DNA from 2 places in the Chroococcidiopsis sp. CCALA 051 genome. Region 2 is predicted to be linked to the other one. Evidence: riboswitches for the same ligand, from Rfam matches in the RefSeq annotation. Region 2 holds a riboswitch; the other holds the start of a gene.
The links. A riboswitch is a leader RNA that binds a small molecule or an ion and turns the genes downstream of it on or off. The one in region 2 is predicted to bind cyclic di-AMP.
Positions count from the first base shown of each region.

Region 1: another riboswitch for cyclic di-AMP. It lies ahead of C7Y66_RS17670 (glycosyltransferase); the one in region 2 lies ahead of C7Y66_RS13795 (ArsB/NhaD family transporter).

Region 1 is NZ_PYCI01000071.1:12,373-19,920, forward strand. Features, by position in the region: gene C7Y66_RS17650 (SulP family inorganic anion transporter) at 293-2,014, shown strand; gene C7Y66_RS17655 (DMT family transporter) at 2,102-3,007, shown strand; gene C7Y66_RS17660 (VOC family protein) at 3,103-3,549, shown strand; gene C7Y66_RS17665 (hypothetical protein) at 3,660-3,872, opposite strand; gene C7Y66_RS17670 (glycosyltransferase) at 3,916-5,181, opposite strand; cyclic di-AMP (ydaO/yuaA leader) riboswitch at 5,325-5,460, opposite strand; gene C7Y66_RS17675 (selenium-binding family protein) at 5,811-7,166, shown strand; gene C7Y66_RS17680 (2Fe-2S iron-sulfur cluster-binding protein) at 7,203-7,538, shown strand.
Region 2 is NZ_PYCI01000048.1:37,364-43,003, forward strand. Features, by position in the region: gene C7Y66_RS13795 (ArsB/NhaD family transporter) at 1-1,052, opposite strand, end outside; cyclic di-AMP (ydaO/yuaA leader) riboswitch at 1,424-1,640, opposite strand; gene C7Y66_RS13800 (sensor histidine kinase) at 1,939-3,129, shown strand; gene C7Y66_RS13805 (hypothetical protein) at 3,476-4,060, shown strand; gene C7Y66_RS13810 (hypothetical protein) at 4,109-4,588, opposite strand; partial or broken gene C7Y66_RS13815 (ATP-binding protein) at 4,886-5,640, shown strand, end outside.

The DNA.
Region 1 (7,548 bases), on a different contig from region 2:
TTTTGACTTTTGACCTTACTAAAATTCAATACTATTTCTCAATGAAATCTATTTTTAAAACTTATTTGTATGTTGCTAAAAAGCAACGTTGCTATTAGGAAAAATTGGAAAATTAAAGAAATATAAATTCGTTTTGTTAGCCCATTACTTGATGATACAAGGAATGATAAGAGTGTCATTCCTCTAGCTCTAGAAGTAGAATCCATACAGTCAATAAATAGGAATCATATTAGCGACTTATTTCCCATAAAGAATGACATCAATAGTCTTTTTCTGAAGGGATGAACAACCAATGCAGCTAACAAATAAGATTCGGTTCAGAAAATTACAGCTAACAAATAGGATTCATTTCAGAAACTTACGTGGTGATATTTTTGGTGGAGTCACCAATGCAATTGTTTCATTACCAATAGCTTTGGCGTTCGGGGTTGCATCTGGTTTGGGACCAGTTGCAGGGCTTTATGGCTCAATTTGTGTTGGCTTTTTTGCTTCTCTGTTTGGTGGCACACCCACACAAATTTCCGAACCAACTGGACCGACAACCGTATTTATGACGGCAATTATTAGCGCAATGATTGCTAGGAATCCTGAGAATGGTATGGCAATGGCATTTACGGTAGTGATGCTATCGGGAGTTTTTCAAATTCTCTTTGGTGTCTTCCGTTTGGGTAAATATATTATTCTCATGCCCTACAGCGTTGTTTCAGGTTTTATGTCTGGAATTGGTGCAATTCTAATTATTTTGCAAATTCCGCCATTTCTAGGACATGAAGCTCCTAAAGGGGGTTTGATAGGAACGTTACAAAATCTACCCCAGATGCTATCAAACCTCAACCCTGCCGAAACTGGTCTAGCAGCTCTGACAATGGTAGTTATTTTTTTCTTGCCACATAGAATCAAGCACTTGATACCACCACAACTAGCAGCACTAGTTATCGGCACATTTATTTCCTTCACCTTGCTGCAAGATATGGATTTGAGACGGATTGGCGAGATTCCATCGGGACTACCGACCCTATATTTACCTACTTTTACTCCAGCTCAAACCGTACAGATGTTCGTTGATGCAGCCATGCTAGGTATGTTGGGTTCTATTGACGCGCTGCTCACTTCAGTTATTGCTGACAGTATGACCCGTACCCAGACTCAGGAAGACCGGGAGTTAGTCGGTCAGGGAGTAGGAAATCTGGTTGCTGGTTTGTGCGGTGGACTGCCTGGTTCTGGTGCGACGATGGGAACGGTAATTAACGTTCAAGTTGGGGCAAGAACTGCTTTGGCTGGTTTGATCCGTGCGGTGCTGATGTTGGTCGTAGTGTTATGGCTGGCTGACTTGGCAGAAAACATTCCAATGGCAGTCTTAGCTGGAATTGCCTTTGCCGTGGGAATTGAAATGCTCGATTGGAATTTCTTGAAACGAGCGCATAAGGTTTCTTGGAAATCAACCTTAATCATGTATGGCGTACTGCTGATGACAGTTTTCCTCGATCTGATGGTTGCGGCTGGGGTAGGAATGTTTATTGCTAACTTGCTGACAATTGAGCAATTGAGCCATTTACAAGCTCAAAGAATCAAAGCAGTTTGTGGTGCAGATGATTCCGTCCCGCTCAATTTAGAAGAGAAAGAGTTGCTCAATTTAGCTGATGGGCGAGTTTCTTTGTTTTACATGGGGGGACCAATGCTGTTTGGAGTGGCAAAAACGATCGCCCGCGAACATTTATCTATCAAGCGTTGCGATACCTTAGTGATGGATCTGAGCGATGTTCCTTATCTAGATGAAACTGCGGCACTGGTAATCGAAGCTGCCATTAAAGATTCTCAGGCAAAAGGTTCTCAAGTATTTATCGTGGGGGCAGTTGGTAAAGTCAAGCATCTTTTAGAGAGTCTTGGCATTCTCAATTTAGTACCATACGATAACCTATTTCTGGATCGAACTGATGCCCTGAAACAAGCAGTTGTAGTAGATGTAGCTGAAATCGGTTTAGATGTAGCTGAAATCGGTTTGCGGACTGGTTGAGTTTGGGAGTTCTATTGTCAAGTTTCCTAATGGATTTCACCTTGTTACACTGGCAGAGTAAACCCGATAGAATCCTCTTGAAGACTTTTGCAGAGTCTTAAATCTCTATTTCAGTCATCTATCCACAGTGCGATTTTGGCTCTGTTTGCCCTAGCTCTGATTTGGGGTTATAACTGGGTACAAATGAAAGTAGCAGTGGAATATTCACCACCGTTTACATTCGCAACTTTGCGGATAGTTCTCGGAGCCTTGAGTTTATTTCTCGTGATGGCGTGGTTGAAAAAACCGTTGTTACCTCAAGCAGTTGGGGGTACTTTTCTGCTGGGGTTGTTGCAGACAAGTGGATTGTATGGGTTAGCAACTTGGGCTTTAGTTAGTGGTGGAGCCGGAAAAACGGCAGTTTTGGTTTACACAATGCCTTTCTGGACGCTAATTTTAGCTCGATCGCTGTTAAAAGAGCGAGTCAGAACAATACAATGGATTGCGATCGCCCTTAGTTTTGCTGGTTTGCTACTGATTTTAGAACCTCAGCAGCTTGATGGGACGGTTTTTAGTAAGGTATTAGCCATTCTTGCGGGGATATGCTGGGCTGGTGGGGTCATTGTCGCCAAGAAATTGCAACAACAACATAATTTAGATCTGTTATCGCTGACAGCTTGGCAAACTCTTTTCGGTGCTGTGCCGCTACTGTTTGTCGTTCTCTTCATTCCCTCTGAACCGATTGTTTGGTCTAACGAGTTTGTCGTAGCGTTGATTTACAACGTTATCCCAGGTACGGCGATCGCAATGTTGCTTTGGCTGTATATATTAAATCATCTATCTGCAAGTACGGCAGGATTGGGTATGTTAATGAATCCTGTAGTGGGAGTATTAACGGCTTGGCTGCAACTGGGAGAACGACCAGGACTTACGGAATCTGTAGGTATGTTACTGATTGTTTCTGCTTTGGCTTTCAATGTTAACTCTCTGCAAAAAACGAAGTCAACCAACTGATTTCACCATTTCTGTACGGGCGGGTTTAACCGCAAAACTATTTATTCTAGTATAGGGATCTTCAAAAACCCGCCCCTACGAGGACTGACTTCACCATGACTATTCCCAGTACCCTTGCACCTGGCAACCTGCGGCGAGTCCACCACATCGCCTTAAATGTCAAAGACATGCAAGCATCGCGCCACTTTTACTGTCATATTCTGGGATTGCACGAACTGACAGGCGATGAAATCCCCTCTACTTTGATAGACTTGGTAGCGCAAGGCAAAGTCGCTAACTTTGTCACTCCAGATGGAACGGTTTTAGATTTGTTCTGGGAACCGGAGTTAACACCACCAGATCCCGATCCCGAACGGAGTTTTACTCGTGCCTATCATCTTGCCTTCGATATCGATCCGCAATTGTTCGATCGCGCCGTGGAAGTATTGAAAGATAATCAAATTGCGATCGCCCACGGTCCTGTCAGTCGCCCTACAGGTAGAGGCGTTTACTGCTACGATCCAGATGGATTTATGGTAGAAATCCGGTGCGATCCAGTATGAGCAAAAAAAACCTGAATCTGACAATTCAGACTCAGGTAGTCCTACACTTCACAACTCAGGAAAATACAACAGACACGAAAATCTCAGAAACAAAAATCTAATTTTCAGCTCTAAGCGGCATGAGTATGCATTTTTGTTTCCACAGGCAACCACTTGGAAGATAGATCTTCCATAATACCTTTGCGGCTGAAACTTTTGCTTCGATCTAAATGTACCACTAATGTTGGCAAATAAATGTCATCAATTATCTGATGTCCGTAACCGATGACAACACCAGTTAGATCTGCTTGCTTGTGTTGCACGAAATCCCCAATCCTTAACATGGTATTTCTCCTTGTGCAGTTTGCTATCCAACGTTTACTATTGCTAAGCTGCGATCGCTCTACTCGTCTCAACCGTGGCTGAATTCAATGTGGTATACAAATGTCCTAATTCGATTGCTACACCTTGCCAGCTAAAATGATTTTCTACCCGTTGCCGACCTCGTTCCCCTAACTTTCTTGCCCAGCTAGAATCGGCTAAAATGCGATCGAGCGCTTGGGCAAACGCAACGTCATCTTTAGCAGGTGCGAGTAATCCCGTCTCTTCTGGAACTACGGTAAATTGCAAACCGCCGACATCGCTAGCAACCACGGGAATTCGGCTTGCCATCGCTTCAATTGCTACCAAACCAAAAGGTTCGTAGTGACTGGGGACGACACTAACATTGGCAGCGGCGTAGTAAACTGGCAAAATTCGATCGTCCAAGCGACCTGGAAAAACAGTTATCGTATCTAAACCTAACTCTCCAACAATTCCTTCAATGCGATCGCGTTCTCTGCCGTCACAGCGACCGGGTTGGCTGCCACCACCGATAATTAATTTCAAGTTAGTCCGACCTGCTGCGTGCAATCTTGCCACCGATCGCACTAAGGTTTCAATCCCTTTACGTTTGTCAAATCGACCGACATACAACACGACTTTTTCATTTGTTGCAATTCCTAACTGCTGCCGCGCTGCTTCGCGTTCGATTGACCCAAATCTGTCTATATCCGTACCGCAGGGGATAATATCAATTTGTCCTGTGGTTGAAACAAGCGATCGCATGTGTTCTTGTTCTTGAGGACTGGTAGCGACTATCCGTTCCGCTGTTTCCAAACAAGCTTTTTCTACTGCTAACCGTTTAGTTGCGATCGCTGGAATCTCGTCAATATTTCTGTACTTAACTGCACCCAACGAGTGATATGTATGTATCTGACTCAAAGGTTGCAGTTGCTTCAATCGCATTCCCACCCAAGCAGATAGCCAGTAGTTAGTGTGGACGAGCGAGTAACGAAATCCATGCTGTTGTTGAAAAGCTTGGAAAGCTTTGACGTACTCCGGTAAATAACTGAATAGTTCGTCCCGTCCGATAAATTCTGGCGCTCCCGCTGGTAACCGAATTGTGCGACAATTAGCATTGTGTTGCACGATCGCCGCTTGTTCTTTCCGGCTACGGCGAGTAAACATATCGACTTTCCATCCCTGCTGGGCAAGGGCAAGACCGACTTGGCGCACGTAAACGTTTTGACCTCCAGCCTCTTCTTGCCCAATCTCAATCGCTGGATCGCCATCAACAGAAATTAAAGCAATGCGATTCTGTTTTTCTAACATTGTTGGTTTACTTCTCCTTATGGCTAGCTTTCCTGCCTCTGGCTGCCATCAGGAATCAATTCCTTAGCACCAAGTACAGGTAAAACGTAGCAGGTTTAAACCAGCCAAGGACACTGAATGGGATCTAGAAATCTTCGATCTTTACAGTCTCCTCTCAATGCCGACGAAGTTAGCTGACGGGCTAGGACTGAGAGATGTCCCTCTCTGTTTATCTCAGAGATAAGCCCCAAAATTCGGTTCCTCCGCTCCAATTATGATTGGATTAGGCTGACTTATTTAATCTGGTTAACTACATCCTAAACCACGCTCCCTACGTTCTGTCAATAAAAGTTACAAACTATGAAGTAAACTCAGTCAGATTGTTAAGTATTGTATGTGAAACTTCTATTTGAGTTGTGAACTACTCGTGAAGGTTGTCATTCGTTCAAGTGCTGTTAGCGCGTCACAGTCAGATGAACAGTAATTTGACAATTGATTTACAACTGCTGGATCTCAGCCATCTGTAAGAAATACAAACATAGTACGGTATTCCTAGCAATCAATGCTAGTTTTGTTATTAGTAGACGGTTAACTGTAGAGATATGACATGTCGTATCCGCACTTAACCAATGACCAACGACAAATGACCAATGACCAATCATACTTGCTGCGGTCCTGGCTATGCATCTCCCCAAGCGGCGATGCAAGCAGAGAGAGAAAAGATATTATATGCGATCGCCCTTTATACGGGTACGGGAATTGAAGCACCAGATTATTTAGCGACGATTGATGTCGCTCCTGACTCTCCGACATATTCTCAGGTAATTCATCGCTTACCGATGCCTTATTTAGGCGATGAGTTACATCATTTTGGTTGGAATGCATGTAGTTCGTGTCACGGTGACGCGAGTAAATCTCGCCGCTTTACGATCGTACCTGGACAGCGATCGAGCCGGATTTATATTGTAGATACAAAAGAAACGCGATCGCCTCAAATTTATAAAGTCATCGAACCAGAAGAAATCAAAGCGAAAACAAATTTAACAGCCCCTCATACAGTCCATTGTCTAGCAGATGGTCATGTGATGATTTCGATGTTAGGTGATAGTCAAGGGAATGCACCTGGCGGCTTTTTGTTACTCGATGAAAACTTTGATATTGTCGGACGTTGGGAACAACAAGCCACGGCGATGAAGTTTAATTATGACTTTTGGTATCAGCCACGTCATAACATCATGATAAGTAGCGAATGGGGTGCACCCAAAACGTATTATCCAGGCTTTGACCTCAACGATGTCGCAGCCGGAAATTACGGTCAGCAATTGCATTTTTGGGACTGGAAAAAACACGAAATTATTCAAAGTTTTGACTTAGGTACAGAAGGTTTAATTCCTTTAGAAGTGCGTTTTCATCACAATCCAGATAGTACACACGGCTATGTGGGTGCAGCCTTAAGTAGTAATATTTGGCACTGGCATAAATCTAACGGAAAATGGGCAGTTGAGAAAGTTATTGATGTTCCATCCGTCGAGGTTCAAGGCTGGGAAATTCCCGTTCCCTCTTTAATTACCGATATTTTGCTGTCAATGGACGATCGCTATCTCTATTTTTCCAACTGGTTGCATGGAGATATTCGTCAGTATGACATTAGCAATCCTTCTCAGCCTAAATTGACTGGGCAAGTTTGGTGTGGTGGATTGTTAGGAAAAGGTGGCGAAGTCCAGGGGCATAAATTGCAAGGTGGTCCTCAAATGTTGCAATTAAGTTTGGATGGTAAGCGGTTGTATGTCACTAACTCTCTATTCAGTACTTGGGATAATCAATTTTATCCAGATTTGGCTAAACAGGGGTCTTACATGTTGCAAATTGATTGCGACACGGAAAAGGGAGGATTGAAAATTAATGAAAACTTTTACATAGATTTTGGTCGAGAACCAAACGGCGCAGCCCGCGCCCACGAAATGCGATATCCTGGTGGCGATTGTACTTCAGATATTTGGATTTAGAGTTAAGAGAATCATAGGGGCAGGTTTTTTGGTCGAATGAAAACCTATCAAATCGAACTGGTTAACAGAAATAATTTTACTCTTAACGTAGCAGCAGACAAATATATTTTGGATGCGGTAGAAGCGGCTGGATTAAAATTACCCGTAGGCTGTCGTTATGGGGCTTGTATTACTTGTGCTGCCAGGATTTTATCAGGTGAAGTAGAACAGACAAATGCGATCGCCCTCAAACCCCAGCAAGCCGCAAAAGGTTACGTTTTGTTATGCATTGCCACTCCCCGTTCTGATTGTAAGTTTGAAGTCGGCGTAGAATGTCAAAAAGAATTGTATGTAAACCCTTTTATCAGTTATCAGCGAACAGTTATCAGTTGACATTGGTAAT
Region 2 (5,640 bases):
TGTTTGAGTAACGGAACCATTGCCACAACCAAAGGAATGTTTGGCACGACGCTTGAGACTATACCAACAAAAAAGAGTAACGCTAGCGAACCTAAAGCAATATTTTTTCCTAAAATTGCTGCTAGAACACCAGAAAGGCTAGTCACGACTCCAGTTTTCTCTAGTCCACCAATTAAGACAAAAATGGACATAAAAAATATTAACGTACTCCAATCGACATCTCGCAAAATATTATTAACTGTATCAATTTTGCTATGATGTGACAGTAACAATGCTAAAGCTGCACCTAATAAAGCTACCGCAGCAGGAGAAATTGGAATTGGTAACATTTCCCCAATAACAAAGAATGTTAAAACACCAGCAATCAAAACAATCCCTAATGTTAAAACTTGAGGATGATTAATTTTTGGATGGGGAAGATGTTCTAAATCTTCTAAATCTTTATGCCAAATTTTACGAAATAGAAATGGTAGCATTGCAACCACAGTAATAACTGCAATAACTCCACCTAAACTGAGGCGCGCGAGGTAATCAATAAAGCTGACGTTTACGGCATCTCCGACAATAAATGTAGCTGGATCTCCTACCAATGTTAGTAATCCGGCACTGTTGGCTACGAATACCATTAAGATGAGTAGTGGTACAAAGTTTACCCCTACTTCCTCTGCAATCGGAGGAATCAGCGGTGCTAGTAACATAACTGTTGTAGCATTGGGCAAAAAAGCGCAAATTGGAGTTGTAATTGCCACAATTCCCAGTAGCAAGCGCTTGCCTTGTCCTTTAGCTAAAATCACAATTTGGGTGGCTAAATAATCAAAAACTTTTGTAGGTTCAAAAGCTCGTACCAACACCATTACGCCAAAAAACAAAGCAATGGTAGAGTAGCTATTACCAATATATCCAATTGCTTCATTTAGCGTTAACACATTTGTAAAAACAAGAATTAATGCTCCTAAAAATGCCGCGATAGTCAAGTGTATCCATTCTGTCATCACGAAAAAGATGACACTAAGGAAAGTAATAGTGCTAGCGATCGCCTGCCAGTTTTCCATATTATTACTACTGGTTTGATTATTAATTATTCTAACCAAAGTTATAGAGCTTTACATCCATACAAAACTCTACTAATGCGCTTGATATTTATTGGTAGTTAGCTACATACGGCTAAGGTAATGAAGCGATCGCATCTGTTTGTGATTCCGCAACTATAGCAGTTCTATTTGATGCTTGAAATTCAAGCCTAGTAGAGTGAGCGTTGCGTGCCTGACAATTTTTCAAGGCGAATTGCTTTATTTTTACCAGTGATTTTTGTGGGATTTTCATCTGCTATTTTTCAGTCTCTTCAAGTGCAGGTACAACAGGCTTAACAGTACGAGCCTTGGAAGCTGAACCAAGCAGCACATTATTGATAATGTTGCTTATTTCAGTCTCCTCTCAACGCCTACGGAGTTAGCTGACGGGCTAGAACTGAGAGATGTTCTTCTTGTCAAGGATGAATTATGAAGATCTGAACTCGATACTCGTTCTTGCTAATTCATCTTTAAACCAGATAAGCCCCAGATTTTGGTTCCTCCGCTCCAGTTTTACTAAAGTCTTGAACTCCTCAACACAGACACCACTGGATTAGGCTAACTGTTTTCAAACTATTGAAGAGAAATTTAACATTCTTACTCAAATTCGTCAAATTATTCCGGGTAGCGTGCAATTTTTGCAGACAATTACAATAACATCAAGCCAAAATTTTCAGCAGGGGAATCGATCCACTATTAGTGTCGAAAAGCTTTTCAGCTATCTCTACGGGGCAGAAATGCGGACGAACCACTGGCGAAGTACCATAGCATTGCTTACCGAAGTATCGAACGATAGAGTGGTTCCACCATCTGGCAGGTTCCGATAAACTGAAGATTGCCATGCCTATCTCTATGCGTGCTTGAAGTGATGCAAGATTTCAGTCAACTGCTGCTCGATCGAAGCGATACGATTTTGAAGGACTGGATTGCTGCCATTCGTGCAGATGACCAAATTGAAACAGCTAACGAACTGCCGTACAAGTCTTTGCAAGACAGCATACCGCGCGTAATTCAAGCGATGGCAACAGTGCTTTCTCAATCACAAGATAGCGATTTGAAAACACTAGTAGAGGTGAGTTTAGAACACGGTGTCATTAGGGCAGAACAAGGATTTGAGGCTGGGGAAATTGCCCGAGAGTATCGAATTCTGCGTCATGTTATCTTCTCTACCATTGAGACAAGCTTGCAGACAAGCTCAGCGTTAGAGGTGATTCGTGCTTTTCGGTTAATTGATACTGTCATTGATGAAGCGATCGCCCGCTGCTTTAAAAGTTACACCGAACAACGATTGGCAGAACTACAACAGCTACAAAGTCAACTGACACTCAACAATCAGGAATTAACGCGGCTGGTGCGGGCAAATCGCGAAAACCTTTCTCATCTCGCCCACGAACTGAAAACCCCTTTGACTTCAATCATTGGCTATGCCGATTTATTTTTGCGCCTACAGCGGAAAGACAGAGTTGAGGTAAAAGATAGTTACACCAACATAGAACATATCGAACGGGTGCTAAGCGGTGGTAGGCATTTATTACACTTGATTAACGATGCTTTAGAAATCTCGCGATACGAAGCAGGGCAAATGCAACTCCAGCCTGCAATAGTCGAGATTCGCGAGCTAACAAGCGATCTTGTTGCTATGATGCAGCCTGCGGCACAAGCCAAGGAACTCAAATTGAGCCTCGATTTAGATTCAGCCCCAAAAGAAGTTGTCACGGATTCGTTACGATTGCAGCAAATTGTGACGAATCTGATTAGTAATGCGATTCGCTACACGCTAGATGGAAAGATTTCGGTGAAATGTTGGACGATCGATCGCGAACGATGGGCGATCGCAGTTGCCGATACAGGCGTGGGAATTGCGCCAGAAGCACAGCAGCGCGTGTTTGAACCCTATTTTCAAGCCGGAACGATCGCCACACCCAACAGCACGGGTTTGGGGCTGGCGATCGTTTCGCGCTTAGTCAAGCTGTTGCAGGGAAAGATTGAATTAGCCTCTGAGGTTGGAGTTGGTTCGACATTTACAGTGACTTTTCCGCTCAAAGTTAAAACAAAATAATATTCCGCGATCGGCTATTTGTAATTTATTATTTTTGACTGTTAAGCTAAAATCATCTTATTTTAATTATTCTTAATTAAGAAATATTAGACAATTGCTAAAACTTTCTATTGTTGAGCCAATTTTTCTCAGAATTTTCTAAATTAATAATTGCGATCGCTTAACAGAAATAGGCAAAAGTATTTATGCCGTTCTGAGTGTAACTACAGAAGAAATGAAGCTACATAGTTAAAGCGAACCGTTATTTAATTATGGGTGTAGCTATTAAAGTATGCTCTAATCGCTTAAGTATAGAGCATATTTTAATTGACTAGGTTGCTATAAAAAAGCATGAGGAACTCGAAAAATGAAACTTGACCGTCGTTATTTATCTTTTGGACTCGTCTTACTATTGCAAACAATCTGGCTGGCTCCAGCAGGCTCGGAACCACTAAAACTGCGAAACTCAGAACTAAAATTAGAGCGATCGCAAATGCTCATAGCGAAAAAGCTAACATTAGCGTCAGGAACTAAACTGCAATTAGAACTAGCTGAAGAACTTAGCTCAAAGACAGCACAAGAGGGAGATATTGTTGTTTACTATGCAGCAACAAATGTCCTCTCACCAACCAAAGAAATTTTGATTAAAAAAGGAGCGCGAGCGACTGGAAAAGTTACTGAAGCAAAACGCGCTCGCATGTTTGGTAAAAAAGGACAATTAAACTTTACTGTGGAAGAAATTGAAGCAGTGGATGGTACTAAAATTCCGTTGCGATCGACCGTGGAGAAAAATGGTAAAGGTCGGGGTGCAACTATGGTAGCTGTGGCAGCACTTGTCAGCGTATTTGGCGTATTTATTAAAGGCAAAAATATCACCGTAAAACCAGGCACGTTGGTAGAAGCCTATGTAGATTATGACACGGTAGTTGAGACAGCCAGTCGCGCGCTATAAAGAAGTAACAGTAGATTCGTGGGGTGCGTTGATAACGCACCCTACCAGCTATTGTATCCAACCCCAGCTTTTGCTTTGTCCTGTAAATAGAGTCGAGCGATCGCTGTTATTTTGAGCCAAGTTCAAACTCAGGTTATGAATAGCTTGTCGATCGGACTTGACTTCTAGCAGTTTCATAAATACATTAAACTCTTGCTGATAACTTGGTTTTTCTAAAATTCTCTGATATACAGTTCTTAATTCCTTTTCAATAATTTGTTGAGCCTTAGCATCATCTTTAATTGGCTCTAACTGTACTTGAATTGATTTAAGTTCCTTTCGCAATACTTGCGTTTCTTCAGAAACAGGTAATCGACTCAGCATATTAGATAGCTTAATTTGAGCCTGTTTCGTCAATGACTTGCTTTGAGTTTGTTGATATTGGACTTTAGGGAGATTAGCAGCGTTTGAGTTAGCTGAATTTGGAACTTCTGTTACGGGTGTAAACAGTGTCAAGCCAGAAAAGAAAACTCCACATACAATACACATAATATGATTTTTACCTATTAGATTAGCGGATTAAGTATATACGTACATAGTTTACCGAGCGAATTCATTTTGTAGGTAAAGAATGCGCAAAGACAGGCAAAAAAATATTAAAGATCAATTAATTCTTGTGAGATTTCACGCATGTTTATGCAAGCTTTATAAAGTATTGAAATTATGAGAATATCGTTTGACTGACAAATAGAAGGGCGATCGCTCTCCGAACCGTTAACTGTCTTATTTTCAGTAAGGGACAAAGAATTGATATGCTAGAAGGCTGGAAGCTTAAAGATTGAAACCATGCCTGCGTCGTCTACTGCAACCGTTACCAGTTTTCCCTTAACTGCTGTTGTGGGACAAGAAGCCATTAAAATAGCCCTGCTACTAGCAGCCGTCGATCCTGGTTTGGGGGGAGTCGCGATCGCAGGTCGTCGCGGTACGGCAAAATCAGTCATGGCGCGGGCAATTCATACCCTTTTACCGCCGATTGAAGTTGTTAAAGGTTCTTTTTGTAACTGCGATCCCAATCGCCCTGAAGAATGGGACGACGAACTAAGTAGAGACGTTACATGTAACGTCTCTACAGAGGGTAACGTCTCTACAGAGGGTAACGTCCCTACAGAAGTGATTCCCGCACCATTCATACAAATTCCTTTAGGCGTGACAGAAGACCGACTTTTAGGTTCGGTGGATGTAGAACAATCGGTCAAACAGGGAGAAACCGTATTTCAACCAGGACTGCTGGCACTTGCCCATCGTGGCGTGTTGTATGTCGATGAAATTAACTTACTCGACGACAGTATTAGCAACCAACTGCTGACGGTTTTAACCGAGGGACGCAACCAAATCGAACGGGAAGGAATTAGTTTTGGGCATCCCTGTCAGCCTTTATTTATCGCTACGTATAACCCAGAAGAAGGAGCGTTACGGGAACACCTGCTCGATCGCATCGCGATCGCTCTTTCTGCGGATAGCGTGCTAGGTCTAGACGAACGAGTCCAAGCAGTAGAACAGGCGATCGCTTACACGACCTCACCACAGCAGTTTCTCCAGCA